DNA from 4 places in the Planococcus beijingensis genome. Region 1 is predicted to be linked to each of the others. Evidence: predicted binding sites of a transcription regulator. Region 1 holds the regulator's gene; each other region holds the start of a gene.
The links. Region 1 encodes LexA, which represses DNA repair genes until DNA is damaged. Its sites were predicted from a motif close to CGAACATATGTTCG; they were not measured.
Positions count from the first base shown of each region.

Region 2: a site for LexA is predicted at 1,040-1,053, ahead of parE (DNA topoisomerase IV subunit B). Genes of this name have one in related genera too.
Region 3: a site for LexA is predicted at 1,424-1,437, ahead of IRE19_RS03270 (Y-family DNA polymerase). Genes of this name have one in related genera too.
Region 4: a site for LexA is predicted at 2,614-2,627, ahead of IRE19_RS10130 (YolD-like family protein). Genes of this name have one in related genera too.

Region 1 covers NZ_JADHDZ010000001.1:957,666-962,225, reverse strand. Annotated here, with positions in the region: gene tkt (transketolase) at 1-947, opposite strand, end outside; gene IRE19_RS04515 (DUF896 domain-containing protein) at 1,035-1,268, opposite strand; gene IRE19_RS04510 (YneB family resolvase-like protein) at 1,327-1,980, opposite strand; gene yneA (cell division suppressor protein YneA) at 1,977-2,294, opposite strand; gene lexA (transcriptional repressor LexA) at 2,460-3,080, shown strand; gene IRE19_RS04495 (class I SAM-dependent DNA methyltransferase) at 3,144-3,878, opposite strand; gene IRE19_RS04490 (hypothetical protein) at 3,976-4,170, opposite strand; gene IRE19_RS04485 (hypothetical protein) at 4,232-4,560, opposite strand, start outside.
Region 2 covers NZ_JADHDZ010000002.1:289,716-294,275, forward strand. Annotated here, with positions in the region: gene plsY (glycerol-3-phosphate 1-O-acyltransferase PlsY) at 1-405, opposite strand, end outside; gene IRE19_RS07645 (CoA-binding protein) at 536-949, shown strand; gene parE (DNA topoisomerase IV subunit B) at 1,068-3,038, shown strand; gene parC (DNA topoisomerase IV subunit A) at 3,035-4,560, shown strand, end outside.
Region 3 covers NZ_JADHDZ010000001.1:703,900-708,459, reverse strand. Annotated here, with positions in the region: gene IRE19_RS03275 (YolD-like family protein) at 1-134, opposite strand, end outside; gene IRE19_RS03270 (Y-family DNA polymerase) at 145-1,404, opposite strand; gene IRE19_RS03265 (TRAP transporter permease) at 1,889-3,922, opposite strand; gene IRE19_RS03260 (DUF1850 domain-containing protein) at 3,912-4,436, opposite strand; gene IRE19_RS03255 (TAXI family TRAP transporter solute-binding subunit) at 4,515-4,560, opposite strand, start outside.
Region 4 covers NZ_JADHDZ010000003.1:299,172-303,731, reverse strand. Annotated here, with positions in the region: gene IRE19_RS10155 (helix-turn-helix transcriptional regulator) at 1-150, shown strand, start outside; gene IRE19_RS10150 (DUF2178 domain-containing protein) at 143-490, shown strand; gene IRE19_RS10145 (RNA polymerase sigma factor) at 674-1,261, shown strand; gene IRE19_RS10140 (zf-HC2 domain-containing protein) at 1,258-1,806, shown strand; gene IRE19_RS10135 (YfjL-like protein) at 1,808-2,491, shown strand; gene IRE19_RS10130 (YolD-like family protein) at 2,649-2,981, shown strand; gene IRE19_RS10125 (hypothetical protein) at 3,433-3,717, shown strand; gene IRE19_RS10120 (murein hydrolase activator EnvC family protein) at 3,825-4,560, opposite strand, start outside.

The sequences.
Region 1 (4,560 bases):
TACAATTCGTTCCATTGTGACTCAGCTTTTGCCCCAAGCTCTTCAGTTGCCTGTTGGAAAGTTTCATATACTTCCTCCGGCACATGGAAATCTTGCTCGAAAGTCCACTCGTAGTATTCTTTAACCAATTTCATTTCATCTTCACCAAGCGGCGCGCCGTGTGCATCTGCTTTACCTGATTTGTTCGGAGCTCCGTAACCGATAACGGTTTTGACTTCGATTAATGTCGGTTTGTCTGAAGATTCTTTGGCTTGTGCGATTTTTTCTGATAAGTCGTCCAATACATTGCCATCGTCTACGCGCAAATAGTTCCAGCCGTATGATTCAAAACGTTTTTGAACATTTTCAGAGAAACTCTTGCCAAGTGGACCGTCCAACGAAATGTCGTTGCTATCATATAGAACAACCAATTTGTTTAATTTCAAGTGGCCCGCAAGAGAAATAGCTTCTCCGGCAACGCCTTCCATCAAATCTCCATCACCGCATAAAGCGAAAGTGTTGTGATCGACGATATTCATTCCTTCTTTATTGTAAGTAGCCGCTAAATGACGCTCAGCCATTGCCATACCGACGGCCATACCAATTCCCTGTCCTAGTGGACCGGTCGTTGCTTCAACGCCTGTAGTGTGGCCATATTCGGGATGTCCAGGTGTTTTTGAATCCCATTGACGGAAGTTTTTGATTTCATCCATTTCTAAACCATAGCCGCTTAAATGAAGCAAACTGTATAGAAGCATGGAACCATGTCCAGCGGATAACACAAAACGGTCACGGTTAAACCAATCCGGATTTTTTGGATTGTGGTTCATATGCTTAGTCCACAAAGTATATGCCATTGGAGCTGCGCCCATTGGCAATCCTGGATGACCAGAATTTGCTTTTTCGATTGCATCGATGGAAAGTGTACGAATTGTTGTCACTGCAAGTTGATCTGCGTGGGTTGACATAGTAACATCCTCTCTCAAACAAAAATATAATCCCTTTCTAGTTTAGTCAACAATAGAAAAGAATACAATGAAAAAGAGAATAAGTATTTAATTCAAATACTTATTCTCTCGAATATTTTTGACCTTTTCTGGCGTTACGTCGTTCCCATTCGGGTCAATTACTTTTACATTTTCAATTGTTCCACGCATCGTTTTACGGAACGTTTGCAAATATTCCTGGCGCAAAGAAGATTGTTCTTTTGCTTCTTCTTTGGATAATCCAGTCGTTTTCGATTTACGTGATAGTTCATTAATTCTAGTTAATTTGTCTGGTGATAACATAGACATCCACCTTTCTTCTTTTCATATGGTACAAAAAAAGTAAGGTTTCTGCAATGTTTTAGTCTTTCATCAGCTTTTCGTATTCCTTATATCGCCGATGAACCGTCGCCTTGCTCGCTTGGTAGCCGAATCCTTGCAAGGTTACAGCAATTTCACTGAAAGTCAGCCCATTAGTTTTCAGGCTGACAATTTGATCGATAGGCAGATCCAAGCGTTCACGCCCATCAGGATTGCCTTTGCCTTTTAGATTTTTTTCCGGTTTATAGCCATTTTCCACAGCGCGTTTCATGCCCCGCTTGATTTTGGCATTATGTATTTTGCGCTGATATTCTTCAACGATTGCCAGAATTTCAAGCACCATGTCATCCATATCATTAAGGGCTATTGGCCCCATATCCGATAAGGTATAAACTTCCACGCCATATTTCTTCATGACATGCAAAAGAGCAATACGTGCGTGCCCTCTGCCCAAACGCGTTTCATCCTGAATAAAAACGGCATCGATTTTGTCTCCCTTAATGCAATTAAGCATTTCAAGCAGACCGTCACGATCCATTTCGTATCCACTGTGCTGATCGGTGTATACACCATCCACTTTATAAGATTGTTCAAACGCGAATTTCATCAGTTCTTCTTCCTGTCTCTCAAGGGAGGATTCCTGCGTATCTTTGGTCGTGCTGACACGGCAATAAATTAATGCATTTTTCTTCATTCAGCATCACCTGCAAATTTAATGGTCTCATCAGGAGCAAATTTCAATTGGTCGCTTGGAATCTTAAGGGATTGTCCTGCAATGATTTTTGGAGTAGAAAGGTTGTTTTCTTTCATAATCTCCTCTATCCATTCATGATGGGGAGTCGCGCCACTGAAAGATTCAGCTAAAGTCCAAAGCGTATCGCCTTCTTCTATTTCAACTTGGCTCATTGATGTACTGTTTGTATTATGGGACAGTATGGCGTAAAAAGTAAATACCACAATTAATGAGAAAAATGCGATAAGATAAGAATTTTGTCGAATGAATGTCATTTGAACCGCCTCCTAATAATTTGTGTTCGGAATGTATGTTCTCATATTAATGCGAACAGGTGTTTTTGTCAAGAATAAAATTCGAACCTATGTTTGCATTTCAATGCCCGAGTTGGTATACTATTGGTAGAAATCAAGTAGAATTACTCAAATGAGGTGAAACTGTTGAAAAAAGTATCCAAACGCCAGGAAGACATTCTGTCATTTATAAAAGAGGAAGTTCGGCTGAAAGGCTATCCGCCATCCGTACGCGAAATCGGTGAGGCAGTCGGTCTTGCATCCAGTTCGACTGTACATGGACATTTAGCGCGTCTTGAAAGCAAAGGCTTGATCAGACGGGATCCCACTAAGCCGAGAGCCATTGAAGTAATAAGCACTGATGAAGCGTTAATCGATAAAAGTCCGGTACTGCATGTTCCTTTGATCGGTAAAGTAACTGCCGGTGTTCCTATTACAGCAATTGAGAACGTGGAAGAGTATTTCCCGCTTCCGCAAAGTTATGGCACTGAAGATGATCACATCTTCATGCTGGAGATCATGGGTGAAAGTATGATCGAAGCCGGAATTTTGAACGGAGATTATGTAGTGGTTAAGCAGCAGCAGACCGCGGATAATGGGGACATTGTTGTCGCAATGACGACTGAGGATGAAGCAACAGTCAAACGCTTCTTCCGAGAAGAAAATTATTTCCGTCTTCAGCCTGAAAATTCATCAATGGATCCGATCATTGTAGACCAAGTATCAATTCTTGGTAAAGTTGTAGGCGTTTACCGCCAAATCCATTAAAAAAAACCGGGGAAATCCCCGGTTTTTTTTAATGGATATTTATATTATGTAAACAATTTCGATTTAGCGTTTATGACAGCTGAAAGCTAAAATTACAGGAATTCTCATTCTCCTACTATACTCTTCATCAGAACTGAAATATTGACGTTCGGGCTTCCCTTCCCGAACATTCGTTACGCTAAATCCCGCGTTTGTCAAAGAAGTAAAATAGCTTTCAATGGTCCGGTGATGCTTGACGACAATTTTATCGATCCACGGTTCGTGCCGTTCCCCTTCTTTAAAGTAATCGTCCACCAGCCAGTTGCTTCTTTTTTCTCCTGACATTTTACTTGAAAAAGATGAGGTCGTCAGTGGATGCTGCACACTAAACACAAATTTCCCCTCAGCTTTTAAGGATTCATATACATTTCGGAATAGTTCGTCCACTTCCAGTAAATAATGGATGGCTAATCGAGAGGAGACAATGTCATAGGTATTTTCAGGAAAGACAAATGACTCCATAATTGCCAATGTCAGATCGGCATTGACACCCTCCAAATTTGCAGCCGCTAAGCCGATCATTTCTTCAGACCCTTCTACACCATGATAATAATGCGCTCCTGCTTCCAACAGTTCTTTTCCGAATAAGGCATCTCCACATCCTAAATCGAGTATTTCCTGGTTTTGAAAGTTGCCAAGCAACCCATAGATTATTGGTTTTTCAATGCTGTTATTAGGGCTCTCCGCCCGATTTCTTCTTTGCAGAAAGTTCTTCAAAAAATCTTTTTCCTCGTAAGCACTCGATCCTCTGAATTCCATTCATTTGCCTCCCAATCGAATTGTCATGCAAAAAATCTTTTAAAAAAAGGAGTTGCGCAAGCAACACCTTAAGTGCAGCTTGCCGAGAAAAAATCTTCTACAGTTCGCTGACGATAATATATTTAACTAAATTGATAGTAATGCGATAAATATTGCCTGTTTGTTCATCTGAAATTTCATAAGTGCCATTGGAAGGAATCTTGCTTAATGCCGATTCTTTATCTACAGCCTGGACATTGTGTACGATGGTATTGCCTTGATCAAAATAAAACTCTACGCGAAACGGTTTCATGCAATAGCCTCCTTTAAACTTTTACTTTATCTTCGTGACTCAGTTTAGCATATATCCTTCATTATTGCTGTTTGTATAATTCCTTGTATACGATCACTTTCAGGGCAAGCAGCTCTTCTTCATTCAAATCCTCTTCAAGCTTCTGAATCACTTCGTCTGCTGACATCGTGCCATCTTCAATTCCCGATTTCATTTTAGCCAGATCCGCAATGCCGACCTTTTTGATGACCGTACCCGCCGCATCTCCAGTTGTTTCAAATGGCAAAGGCATACTCTCTTCCTCTGCAATTTTGGCTTCTTCTACATATTCAAGCATTTGTGGATCACTTTCAACATATTCCACCACTTTTTCCATTTGCCCGTTGTTCCGAAGCTCTTCTGTCGCCTCGG
Region 2 (4,560 bases), on a different contig from region 1:
TTTGGTGATTTTCAATGCAATCAATAGCACTGCAACTGCCATGATGAATAGTGGCCATTGGTAGCCCAACAGAATGCCGCCTGAAGTTGCAACTGCTTTTCCGCCTTTAAATTTGGCGAATACAGGATAGATATGGCCAATGACTGCAACAACCCCGAATATCAATGGATGGATATCAGTAGCAATGTACAGGGGAATCAATGTAGCAGCGGTCCCTTTCAGGATATCCAGCAGCGTAACGGCAATGCCTGCTTTTTTGCCGAGAGTTCGGAATGTGTTGGTGGCGCCCAGGTTGCCGCTTCCTTTTGTGCGAATATCGGTATTGTAGAATAACTTTCCGATCCACAGAGCAGATGGAATTGAGCCGAGCAGGTAAGCTAATAGAATAGGAAGCAATGTACTCATGATAAACTCCTTTAAAACAACCTTATTTTGTAGTATCAGTTTACCATGACTGAAGATCTTTGAACAATAGATGGCAGATTATTCAACAGGCAAGACGAAATCGTGTATGATAGAATAAAAAGGACAGGTGATCATCTTGAACAATCCTAGCCGTGAAGAAATCAAAAACGTACTCGACAATGCGAAAACCATCGCTGTAATCGGGCTCAGCCCTAATCCGAGCCGAACATCCTATATGGTTTCGGAAGCTATGCAACGGGCCGGTTACCGCATTATCCCAGTTAATCCGCAGACAGATTCCGTACTGGGCGAAAAAAGTTACGCTTCTTTGAGTGATATTCCAGAAAAAGTGGATATCGTCAACGTTTTCCGGCGCAGTGAGTTTTTGGAAGATATCGCTGATGAATTTATGAAAATCGATTGTCCAGTTTTTTGGACACAATTGAATGTAGTGGATGAGAATGTATTTAATCGATTGGCTGATGCAGGCTATACGGTCATCATGGACCGCTGCATCAAAGTGGAACACGCCATTCTGAAATAAGGCATTACCGCTAAGAGCGCCCAGCGCTCTTTTTCTATGAAGTTTGACAGATGGCCATAGAATAGAATACGATTAAGAGAGAGAATTATACGAACAGATGTTTGTTGGAGGGAATTAGATGGCTAAAATTCAAAGCACGGCATACAACGAAGAAGCGATCCAAGTACTCGAGGGCTTAGATGCCGTCAGAAAACGGCCGGGGATGTATATCGGTTCAACGGACACACGCGGACTTCACCATTTAGTCTATGAAATTGTTGATAACTCAGTTGATGAAGCGCTTGCAGGCTACGGAGACAGAATCACCGTTACGATCCATGAAGACAATAGCATCAGTGTGCGGGATTATGGGCGCGGCATGCCTACAGGAATGCACCGCAGCGGCAAACCCACGCCAGAAGTGATTTTGACGGTTTTGCATGCTGGAGGGAAATTCGGACAAGGCGGCTATAAAACAAGTGGAGGCCTGCACGGAGTTGGTGCGTCAGTGGTCAATGCACTGTCCAAGTTTTTGGAAGTCACTATTTACCGCGACGGCAAAAAATACCGCCAGCGTTTTGAAAATGGCGGCAAACCGGTCACCACATTGGAAGAAATCGGTTCAACGAAAGAAACCGGTACAGTCATTCACTTTTTGCCGGATGACGCCATTTTTTCCGTAAGCAAATACAATTATGAAACATTGTCAGAACGTCTTCGCGAATCGGCTTTCTTGCTGAAAGGACTGAAGATCGAGTTGTTCGATCAACGGACAGAAGCCAAGGATGTTTTCCATTACGAAACCGGTATTGAAGCATTCGTCTCTTATTTGAACGAAGAAAAAGATGTGCTGCATCCAGTGGCTTATATCGAGGGGCAGCAGGATGAGATGGAAATCGAGTTTTCTTTCCAATTCAACGATGGCTATTCCGAGACGATTTTGTCATTCGTCAATAACGTCCGTACTCGTGACGGCGGTACACATGAAACCGGCGCAAAAGCAGCGATGACCCGAGTCTTCAATGATTACGCAAGAAAAATAAATCTCTTGAAAGATAAAGATAAGAACCTGGAAGGCTCGGATATCCGCGAAGGGTTGGCAGCTATTGTTTCTGTCCGCATTCCCGAAGGGATGCTGCAATTTGAAGGACAGACGAAAAGCAAGCTGGGTACGAGCGAAGCACGGAGCATCGTCGATTCGGTCGTGTCCCAAAAATTAATGTATTTCCTGGAAGAAAACGCCGATCTCAGCGCATCTCTGGTACGCAAAGCGATTCGGGCATCACAGGCTCGCCTGGCCGCTAGAAAAGCACGGGAAGACGCACGAAACGGCAAGAAACGAAAAAAATCGGATGCTTTGCTATCCGGTAAATTGACGCCTGCCCAATCCCGAAATGCTGCAAAAAATGAATTGTACCTGGTGGAGGGAGATTCGGCCGGCGGCTCTGCAAAACAGGGGCGCGATCGGACATTCCAAGCGATTTTGCCGCTGCGCGGGAAAGTCGTCAACACTGAAAAAGCAAAACTTGAGGAAATCATGAAGAACGAAGAAATCTCGACCATTATCCATGCCATCGGCGGCGGGGTATCTTCGGATTTTTCAATCGACGACATTGCTTATAACAAAGTCATCATCATGACGGATGCCGATACGGATGGTGCGCACATCCAAGTGCTGCTGCTGACGTTCTTCTTCCGCTACATGAAGCCTTTGATTGAAGCAGGCAAAGTCTTCATCGCGTTGCCGCCACTGTACAAAGTCTCCAAAGGCATCGGCAAAAAAGAAGTGATCGACTATGCATGGACAGAAGCCGATCTTGATGAATCCATCAAAAAAGTCGGAAAAGGCTATATGCTGCAGCGTTATAAAGGTCTGGGTGAGATGAACGCAGACCAATTGTGGGAAACGACCATGAACCCGGAAACACGGACACTGATCCGCGTAACCATTGAAGACAGTGCCCGTGCAGAACGCGGCATCACGACGTTAATGGGTGACAAAGTCGAGCCGAGACGCCGCTGGATTGAAAACAATGTCGACTTCGGACTGGAAGAAGACAGCAATATTCTTGAAAATGATTTGATTCACGCTGAGGAGGAACTTGTATGACACAAACCGAACGATTTCAAGATTTGCCACTGGAAGAAGTAATCGGTGATCGGTTTGGCCGTTACAGCAAATACATCATCCAGGACCGTGCACTGCCGGATGCCCGTGACGGCTTAAAACCCGTTCAGCGCCGGATTTTATATGCGATGTACCACGAAGGCAATACCAATGATAAAGCGTTCCGGAAATCAGCAAAAACTGTCGGTAACGTTATCGGTAACTACCATCCACATGGTGACAGTTCGGTTTATGAAGCGATGGTTCGCTTAAGCCAGGACTGGAAGATCCGCCACATGCTCGTTGAAATGCACGGTAACAACGGGTCGATGGACGGCGATTCGCCGGCTGCAATGCGTTATACAGAAGCACGCCTGTCTGCGATTTCATCTGAATTGCTGCGGGACATCGACAAACGCACCGTTGACTTCATTCCGAACTTTGATGATTCGGATATGGAGCCGACCGTTCTGCCAGCACGTTTTCCGAACCTTTTAGTCAATGGATCAACTGGTATTTCTGCCGGTTATGCGACTGATATCCCACCTCACGCCCTTCACGAAGTGCTGGATGCGGTACTGATGCGCATGGACAATCCACAGGCAACCGTTGCTGAATTGATGACCGTCATCAAAGGACCAGATTTCCCGACAGGGGGCATCATCCAAGGGGTGGACGGCATCCGTAAAGCTTACGAAACCGGTAAAGGCAAGATCATTGTCCGCTCAAAAGCGGAAATTGAACCATTAAAAGGCGGAAAAGAACAAATCGTCATTACGGAAATTCCGTTTGAAGTCAATAAAGCCAGCATGATCAAGAAAATCGATGATCACCGCTTTGACCGCAAACTCGAAGGGATTTCTGAAGTACGCGATGAATCCGACAGAACCGGCCTGCGTATTGTCATTGAACTGAAAAAAGATGTTCAGGCTATTGGCATCCTTAATTATTTATACAAAAATACTGATTTGCAGGTCAGCTACAATTTCAACATGGTGGCGATCCATAATCGCCGGCCAACGATGATGACCCTGCAAACGATGCTTGATGCCTATATTGAACACCAAAAAGAAGTCATCACCAAGCGCTCGGAATTTGATCTCCAAAAAGCAAGCGACCGCATGCATATTGTGGAAGGCTTGATGAAAGCTTTGTCGATTCTGGATAAAGTGATCAAAACCATTCGTTCTTCAAAAGACAAACGGGATGCTAAAAACAACTTGATTACATCGTATGATTTCTCGGAAGCTCAATCAGAAGCGATTGTGTCGCTGCAATTATACCGTCTCACCAATACGGATATCACTGATCTTCAAAAAGAAGAGCAGGATCTGAAAAAACTCATCGCTGAGTTGACCGGCATCCTGACCAGTGCAACCAAGTTGAAAAACGTCATCAAAAAAGAATTGGCAACGATCCGCAAGAAGTTTGCGGAACCGCGTCGTTCAGTCATTGAAGACAAAATTGAAGAAATCACCATTACACGCGAAATCATGATTCCGAGTGAAGAAGTGGTCGTGACGGT
Region 3 (4,560 bases), 250 kb from region 1:
TTTGGCACTTGTTCGTCTTTCTCGTACCATTCCCGGATCATTTCGACATGTTCTGGCAGCATCAAGGCTGTCCATTTAATGTTTCCGCGATCTTTAATATCGCCGACTGTCTTTAAATACTTATTGCGTTTCATCGGACCACCCCTATTCTTTGTTGTGTCCGCCGATCAATTTTGTCCGCGCTATGGCGGTGCCCGCCTGTGTGCCCGAGATGCCCCGGTAGATAGCCGAATAGCCATACTTTTTCCGGATGGCATCCATGGCACTCCCTAAGCGCCTGTTTTCAAACTTCCTTTCATCGAACAGACTTAACTGCATCGACGCCTCTTCTTCCAGATTGCTGATGGACAATGAAATCTGGCGAACCGGTTTATGTTGGAAATGCTCATGAAAAATCTCCTGGCAGACGCGATAAATTTTCAGCGTATCATTCGTTGCTTCGTCAATAGAGCGCGAACGGGAGAATCCGCCGCCGAATACGGACTTGCTGTAAACAACACTCAAGTGAATTGTCCGCCCCATGCGGCGAGCTTTACGCGTACGCATCCCAACATCTTCACACATTTCCAGAATAATCGTCATGATGTCTTTTTCTTCTATGTAATCGCGATATAAAATCTGTCCTTTTCCGTAACTGACCTGTCCCTCCACCAAAGGCGCGCCTAAATCCGACAAGTCGATGCCATTGGCGTGTTGGTGGAGTTGATTGCCCATAATCCCAAAGCGCTCCTCCAAAAGCGAGACATCTGTACAGGCCAAATCTCCAATACAAAAAATCCCCATGCTGTTTAAGGTCTTTTCCATCCGAGAGCCGATGCCCCACATTTTACTGAGAGGCGCTACTGGCCATAACTTTTTTGGCACATCGGCATATGTCCAATTGGCAAAACCCGTTTCTTTCGCCTCCAAATCGAGAGCCAACTTTGCCAGCAGCATATTTGGCCCTCCCCCCACCGAAGAAGGCAGTTTGAAACAGTCCAGCAATTTCTGTTGGATGCGGCGCATTGTCTGTTCAGGAGGCCCCCACAACTTCTCTGTCCCTGTCAGTTCAATAAAACTCTCGTCTACACTGTAAACATGAATCGATTCTTTTGGCACGTAGCTGCCCAACAGCTCAGTAATAGCCATCGATTTTTCCAAATAAAGCTTCATTTTAGGCTCAATCAGCAAAATATCCGGATGGTTCGGAATTTCAAAAAGCCGTGTGCCGGTTCTCACACTAAAACGCTTTTTCATCATAGGTGATGCCGCTAAAACCACACTTCCTTTCCGTTCCTGGTTTCCCACCACTGCAAGACAAACTTCCAACGGATCGAGTCCCAGTTCTACCGCCGAGACGCTGGCATAGAAACTGCACATATCAATACAAAAGATATGACGTTCTGGCAATTCAAGTGCTTTCATCACTCTCACCTCTCGAAAGGGAACGTATGTTCTTATTCTATACCACGATGATCGTAACGGCAATCCTTTTTAAAAAAATAAACTTCTGCCATGCGGTTCACTGGCTCTGGACTGCATAGCAGAAGCGATATTCTAAAGAAAATCCAACAGATCCTATGCTTCAACTATAAAAAAAGATTTAAAAAAATTGAATGCCCCGCCTTATGGATCATTCAATTTTCTAACAACTTTACATTTGCCGGTATGCGTATTATGATAAGTGCAGTAAAAGATTTGACATCCATCATTCTTATCAGCGCACCGGAAAACAGTTGGAAATTGCTGTTCCCGATTTGCAGGAATCAATGGGTGCCAAACCCACTGCAAGCTTTAGGAACAAAGTTTGCTTTGAAAAAGTCATCGCCTTCGGGTGATGGCTTTTTTCGTTTTTTCAGCTAAAAGAAAACCGGCCAGGCATCAGCCCGACCGGTTTTTTCATAGTTTATTATGCTTCTACAGTTTTGGCAGGCTTTTTATCGCGCGCCAGCCACTGGATTCCAAATAGAATAACAAAGGCAATGGCACCAATCGTATCAGACAAGCCCTCCGGATAAATCAAAGCTAATCCGGTTGCGAATGCCAGGATGCGTTCAAGCCAGTTCAGCTTGCGGTACCAATAACCGATCAATCCTGCTCCGATGGCAATCATCCCTGTCAATGCTGTAATCAGTACCCAGATCAGCTCAGGCCAAGTGGTATCGATCATCAGCAGAGCGGGTGACAACACAAACATATACGGAATGATAAACGCCGCGGCCGCCAATTTGGCTGCAATAAAACCAGTCTTGATCGGTTCGCCACCTGAAATCCCTGAAGCTGCAAATGCTGCAAGCGCAACAGGCGGTGTAATATCGGCAATGATCCCGAAGTAGAACACGAATAGATGGGCAGATAAAGCGACCACCAGCGGTACTGCCGCTCCAACCGGCTCATCCATCATCAACAACGTGATAATGGCTGGTGCCGCTATCGTAGAGGTGATGACATAATTGGCAGTTGTCGGTGACCCCATTCCGAGAACAATCGCTGCCAGCATGGTGAAGAACAAGGTCAGCAGGATATTTCCTCCTGAAGCTGAAACCAGCCCATTTGCCAGACTCAGGCCAAGGCCGGTCTTCACAACGACGCCGACGATGATTCCGGCGGCGGCTGTTGCCGCTGCAACAGCTAAAGCCGTTCGTGCCCCATCAACAAGCGCTAAAATGATATCTTTGAAGTTCAAGCGTGTTTCTTTATTAAAAGCACTGACGAAAATCGTCAACAGAATCCCGTAAAGTGCTGCCTGCATGGTTGGAATGCCGATCAACAAGAAAACGATGATGGCGATAATCGGCAGCAAGAGATAAATCTTTTTCAAAACTTCCTTGCGGTTTGGCATTTCTTCAGGCGAAAGGCCTTTCAGTCCAATCCGCTTGGCTTCAAAATGAGTCATGATCCAAACTCCTGTGAAATACAAAAGAGCCGGTATTGCAGCTGCTTTCGCAATTTCCCAGTAGGTAACTCCTCCGATAAACTCCACCATCAGGAAGGCTGCAGCACCCATGATCGGCGGCATCAATTGTCCGCCTGTCGAAGCTGCTGCCTCTACGCCTCCGGCAAATTCCTTCTTATATCCCAGTTTTTTCATCATCGGAATAGTATAGGAACCTGAAGTTACTACGTTGGCCACAGAACTCCCGGAAATGGTCCCCTGCAACGCACTGGAGAAGATGGCCACTTTCGCAGGCCCCCCAGTCAAATGACCGGCCAAGGATACAGCCAGATCATTGAAATACTGTCCGACCCCGGTCTTCACCAGGAACGACCCGAACAACAGGAACGTAAAGATAAAGGTGGCTGAAACGCTGATTGGCGTTCCCAGTATGCCATCTGTGGTATAGAACATGAGCTGGACGATCGAATCCAGATCCTGTCCTCTATGGCGCAGGAAGCTCGGGAAGTAAGGCCCGAAAAAGGCATAGGCCAAGAATAAACTGGCAATGACGGTAATCGGCATACCCACGGCCCGCCGGGTTGCTTCAAGCGTCAGCAGGATCGCTAAAATCCCGACAATCAAATCCAATTCAGTGACCCGTCCGAGACGGAACACCAAATCATCATACATGATTGGCCAGTAGGCAGCTACGCCAATTGAAAGCAGCGCCAGAATATAATCATACCAGGCCACTTTATGCCGGATTCCTTTGCGCTTTCTGGCCGGGAATAATATGAAGATCAAAGATAATGCAAACCCTAAGTGGACAGACCGCTGAATATAAGCGGTATATTGCCCGAAAATAGCGGTATAAAGCTGGAATAAAGAAAAAGCTAATAACCCGAAAAAGACCACATGCTTAATGATTCCGCTTAAATCCCGCGTATTGGATTCAGGATCGTATTTCTGTAGAATTTCCTTCTGTTTTTCTTCCGAGATGTAAGATTCATCTTCCGGCGGAAGCTTTTGCTGTTCGCGTTCTTCTGGAGACAATTTATCGCTCATCAATTCTCACTCCTTGTCTTAGTTGAAACAGGGATAAGCGTTCTACCCTAAAAGTATACGACTTCCCTCTTTCAAGCGTTTTTTTCAAATCAATCTTCTGTCCTTTTGTTCTGAATGATAAACCGGCATCCACATCTCCGACGAACAGCCGAAATTCGGGCAGTTCCCTTGTCATATTCTTGATAAAGTATTTACCGTCCTTTTCGACAAAGGTCTCGCCTTCTCCTGCATTTGAGGGCATGCCGATATTAAAATCTTCATATTCAAGCTCTGTCATCATTAAAGCGTTATCCTCGATCACTTTATAACTTTCAATGACTTCTGACAAATGGATCGAATGGGTATAGATCAATTGGAAAAACCGGCTTTTGACCGGCACATAAGCCGTTATTTTTTCAGTCTCGTTATCGGTAAACACATAATTCTTCTGGAATGGGGTGAATGCGATCAAGGAGCTGATTAAGATGAGGGCAATCATTAACGGAAGAAACTTCTGTATCCGGGGAAACTGCATCGTCCATTCTCCTCCATCTTTAAAACAAAGAACTGACGGCAGAGCTTTCGCTTTACCGTCAGTTGTTCGCTCATTCAATTACTTTGCTTCGTCGAAATACTTCTGTGCTCCAGGATGGATATCG
Region 4 (4,560 bases), on a different contig from region 1:
AAAGTGGGAGTTTCCAAACAAACCATCTTTGTTATGGAAAAAGGGAATTATGTTCCAACCTTGCTGTTAGCTTTCCGAATTGCCGACTTTTTTAAGGTTGATGTAAACGATGTATTTACTTATGTAAAAGGAGATGGTCAAAATGAATAATTTTATCGCGAATATCCATCACGCTATTTTCGATCCTTTTAGGACTTGGGCTGAACAATCTACTGGGAATTGGAATATTCTCATCGGGATTGGATTTTTACTGCTCATGGGCAGTCTGATTCTTCTTTATGTGTCTTATAAGAAGATGGGGGAAAGCGATGAACGGACAAATCTATTGTCTTTAAAGAGCTGCTACTGGATGCTGTTGGCCATCATTTTGTGTGACGTCATCTTTCCGAAAGAGTATATGTGGACAATCTTTTTCCTGTTCAAATATTCGTTGGCATTTTTAGCTGGCGGTATCTACCTGGCTGTCCAGTATAAAAGGGATTTTGCATAAAAACTACCAGACATGGATAGAGGGGAGGGGATGTAGATTGATTACATTCTCTCTTCTTTTTGTTTATACGGAGAACTTCAGTGCTGGACTGAAGTCCTTTTTGTCGTTTAAAGCATTCTTTTGCTAGCTTCAATTTGGATTAACGAAATATTTCCGAAACGATAGGTGGGGAAAATCTATGGAATGATAGGGGAAAGAAAATTTATTAAAGGATTTTGTAACGAAATAGATGGTGGCGGTATTAATACTAAGAACAGCAAGAAAGCGAGGGCAGTGATGAATAAGCTTAATGAAGAATACGAAAAACTTCACCCAAAAATCTATGCGTTTTTCTATGCGAAGACAGGCAATCAGGCGACGGCTCAAGACCTTTGCCACGATACCTTTTATGAAGCGTGTAAAAGTATAGCGTCTTTTAATAACCATTCTACACTGTCCACGTGGATCTTCTCGATTGCGAATAACTTACTGAAAAAATATTATCGAAAAAACATGTATCAGCAAAGCTTAATGCAAAAACTCGCAGAGATTCCAGAGGCTGAAATTCATTCGCTAGAAGAGTTGGTAGAAATCAATGAAGACACAAAACTACTGTTGCACCACATTTCGAAACTGGATGATGCTTCAAGAGAAATCGTGTTGCTTCGGATATATGGAGAGCTGAGTTTTGCAGATATCGGCGTCTTAATCGGCAAATCAGAAAATTATGCGCGTGTAACATTTCACCGTTTGAAATTAAAAATTCAAAAACTGCTGGAGGTGACGTTATGAAGAATGAATGTGCAATTGTGCAAGATCTTCTGCCTTTATACGAAGAAGAGTTATTGCAGGTAGAGACCAAACAATTTATCGAAGAACATTTGAAAAGCTGCAAAGAGTGCCGTCTTCTTGCGGAACAATCACAAATTCCGTTGCCCGCCAAAGTAGAACCGGGAGAGCCTTCGAAAAAGATGATCCGTAAAATAACGTTACGGCTGACCACAATTCAGATTTTCTTTGTGGCGATTGCCTTTATGTTCGCGATGGGTACAACCATTATGAATGACAATGCGGGTTTTATTCTGACCTACACTATCTTGGGGCTGGTCACGTATCTCTTTTACCGGTCGGTCCTTATTGCTGTTCTTCTTGCAGGTGTGCCCAACTTCATCTGGAATTGCCTGTTGTACATGACGGATCTGCTTGGTGAGTTCTATGCGGAAAGTTTTTGGGAAGCACTTCAATTAGCACTGTTTTCACTAACCATCTATCTTGTATTTACCATAATCGGCATTGTCATCGGTTTCTGTATTCTGAAAATAATGGAGGAAAACTAATATGAAAAAGAAAATAATATACGGTACGATCGCAATTTTATTAATTGCTGCTGTCGTGTTCGCTTATATACAAATGAGCGGGAATCCATTCGAAAAAAACAGAGCGCAAGAGAGCTTGGAAACGTTTTTAGACCAAACGTATCCGGACATGGACTACAAGATCAAGCGGTCGGCAGATTATGGATGGACCGATGCTACTTTTCGTTTTACCGTAATGGAAACGGAAGCGATAGGAGTGGAAACGGCTTATGAATACGATGTCTCTGCTATTGAACCATACGGAATTCTGGGCGACACCATCCACTTCTCCAAGGTCGACAAAGAAGCTTCGAAAAAATTAAATACCGAGGCAGAGCAATACATTCTGGCGCTTCTTCAGAAAAAAGTTCCAGAAGTCGGCGATGTGGCCACAGACGTAGAGGTTTACGACAAACAAGCAGAAGAATGGACACCCCAAACGAAAACACCCAAACCAATTTTGATTATGCTGGAAATTGAAAAAGGGAATTTGTCTAAAGAGCAAATGCTGCAGCAGAGTCGGGAAATACAAAAGCAATTGAACAGTGAATCCATCGATTATTATCTAGCTGAAGTAGGATATCACCACGTTGTTGAGGGCGAAGAAATTTATGACTACACCAGCTTTACGCCAGAGCAGGAATTAACGATAGACGATGTAAAGTAAAAAGCTGCCAACATATTGAAAAAGAGGAGGTTGAAAAACTTCTTCTCTTTTTTTGCAGTTCTTCTTCAAAATAAAAAAACTTCTCTGAAATAGAGCAATTCCTCTTTTAAATGGGTATAATAAGAACAAATGTTCTTATTTAAAGGGAGTGTAGGGTATGGAGCAAAGAAACATTACCGGCAAAACAAATGAAAGAAGACAAACAAGGTGGGATGGCCTTTTCGTGTCGGAACATGCGTGGGATTCCATTAATGATCCGCAGCCGATGCTCAGCGCCGATGAACAAGGAGCCATCATTGATATGTTGATAGTAGCCTGCGAACGGCAGTGCACGATATTTATCCAATCCTGGCAGGACCGTCATTTCCACTATCACCGTTGCATAATTCAAAAGCTGGACCAAGAGCAGTGGACCATCACCTATGAAGATGCGTTCGGCGAGTGGCGACTGCCAATCGGTATGATTATATCTATACATATGCTTGATTGAATGATAAATTCTTTAAATTTATATAAGTTGAACTAAAGAAATAACATTTTATATACCACTTCGACTCTGAGAAAAAACTCTAAAGATATGGAGTAAAACAGCGAAGAAGAGCGTACTGCTCCTGCATCGCTTCGCTGCTTCGTCGCAAAGACGTAGCCTCGCAAGCTTCGGCTACTGTCTTTCCTGCGGCTTAGCGAGACGACCGATACACCGCAGGGAGCGCAGCGGACGAGGAGGATTGGGCGCGAGCCCGCTGGCAGGCGGCACCGCGACGTCCTGTCGCGCCGGCTGCATGACCCACATCCTGTGGGCCCGAAAGCGTAGCTGTTTTACGGAATATCGGCTCCTACAAATCATTAGTTCAACTTATATAGAACTTATTAGCGTAATGAAAAGATGCAGTTAAAGTAAAACTTACAGTAAAGTAACCTTGAATTTTAGGAGGAGAAAAATGCATAAAATCAGCAAACAGGAAGAAAACGAATTTCCGCTATTTACTACTCATGAAGAAGCGATAACTTATTTTGAAGAAAAATATGGAGAGAAGTTTGTATTTGAAGAGTCTTCGGATACCAGTGATGGATTGTGTTTCTTCTATCGGTTAATTACAGACGAAGAGGCCTATATAAAAGGGATATCAGAATTGAATTCTACTGGATACATAGGAATTGAGTTTAAAAATAGCTATCAACCGATCCAAATTATGGAGAACGGCAGTATACAAATCGATCATTAAGAAAAATTGTTCGATTAAAACATCCATCCAAAATGCTTAGGCTATCCGATAAAGAAAATTGAAAGAAAAAACCGGCATCTCCTGAGAGAAGCCGGTTTTTTAACATGTTATCGAACGTAAGGAGCAGGATTGACCGCATTTGAACGTGCGCCATTCCAAGGTCCTACGTGAATTTCAAAGTGAAGGTGTGTGCCTGTAGAACGGCCTGTGTTACCCATGCCGCCCACTTGCTGGCCTTGTCCAACTGATTGTCCAACAGATACATTGATCGAGCTCATGTGGCCATAAACGGTAGCGTGTGTCTGGCCGTTGATGGAATGTGTCAGGATGACCACGTTTCCGTATCCGCCCATATTGCCGGCGTAGGACACCATACCGCTCGCTGCGGCAACAATTGGTGTTCCAGGTGAGTTCGCGATATCCATTCCAAGGTGTGATTCTGCTCCGGCACCGATGTCACGGCCACCGAATCCAGAAGTGAAGCGTCCTGTTGAAGGAAGGATAAATGTTGAGCTGCCGGCTTTTGAAGATACCGAAGCTTGTGTAACAGTTGAAGCAGGTGCTGATGCAGACGCTGCTGCCTGGCGTTGAGCTTCCGCTTTGCGTGCTGCGGCTTCTTTAGCCAATCGTTCCTGCTCTGCTTTTCTGGCAATTTCCGCAAGACGTGCTTGTTCTGCGCCAATTTTCTTCTCGAGGTCTGCATTGATGTTCATCGTTTTCGCATGTTCTGCTTGCAGCGATGATTTTTCGTTAGCTAAGCGTGCCTGCTCTGCTTTCAAATCTTTCTCAAGCTGAGCCTGTTCGTTTTTCTGTGCATCAAGTGAATTTTTCAAGTTGACCAAT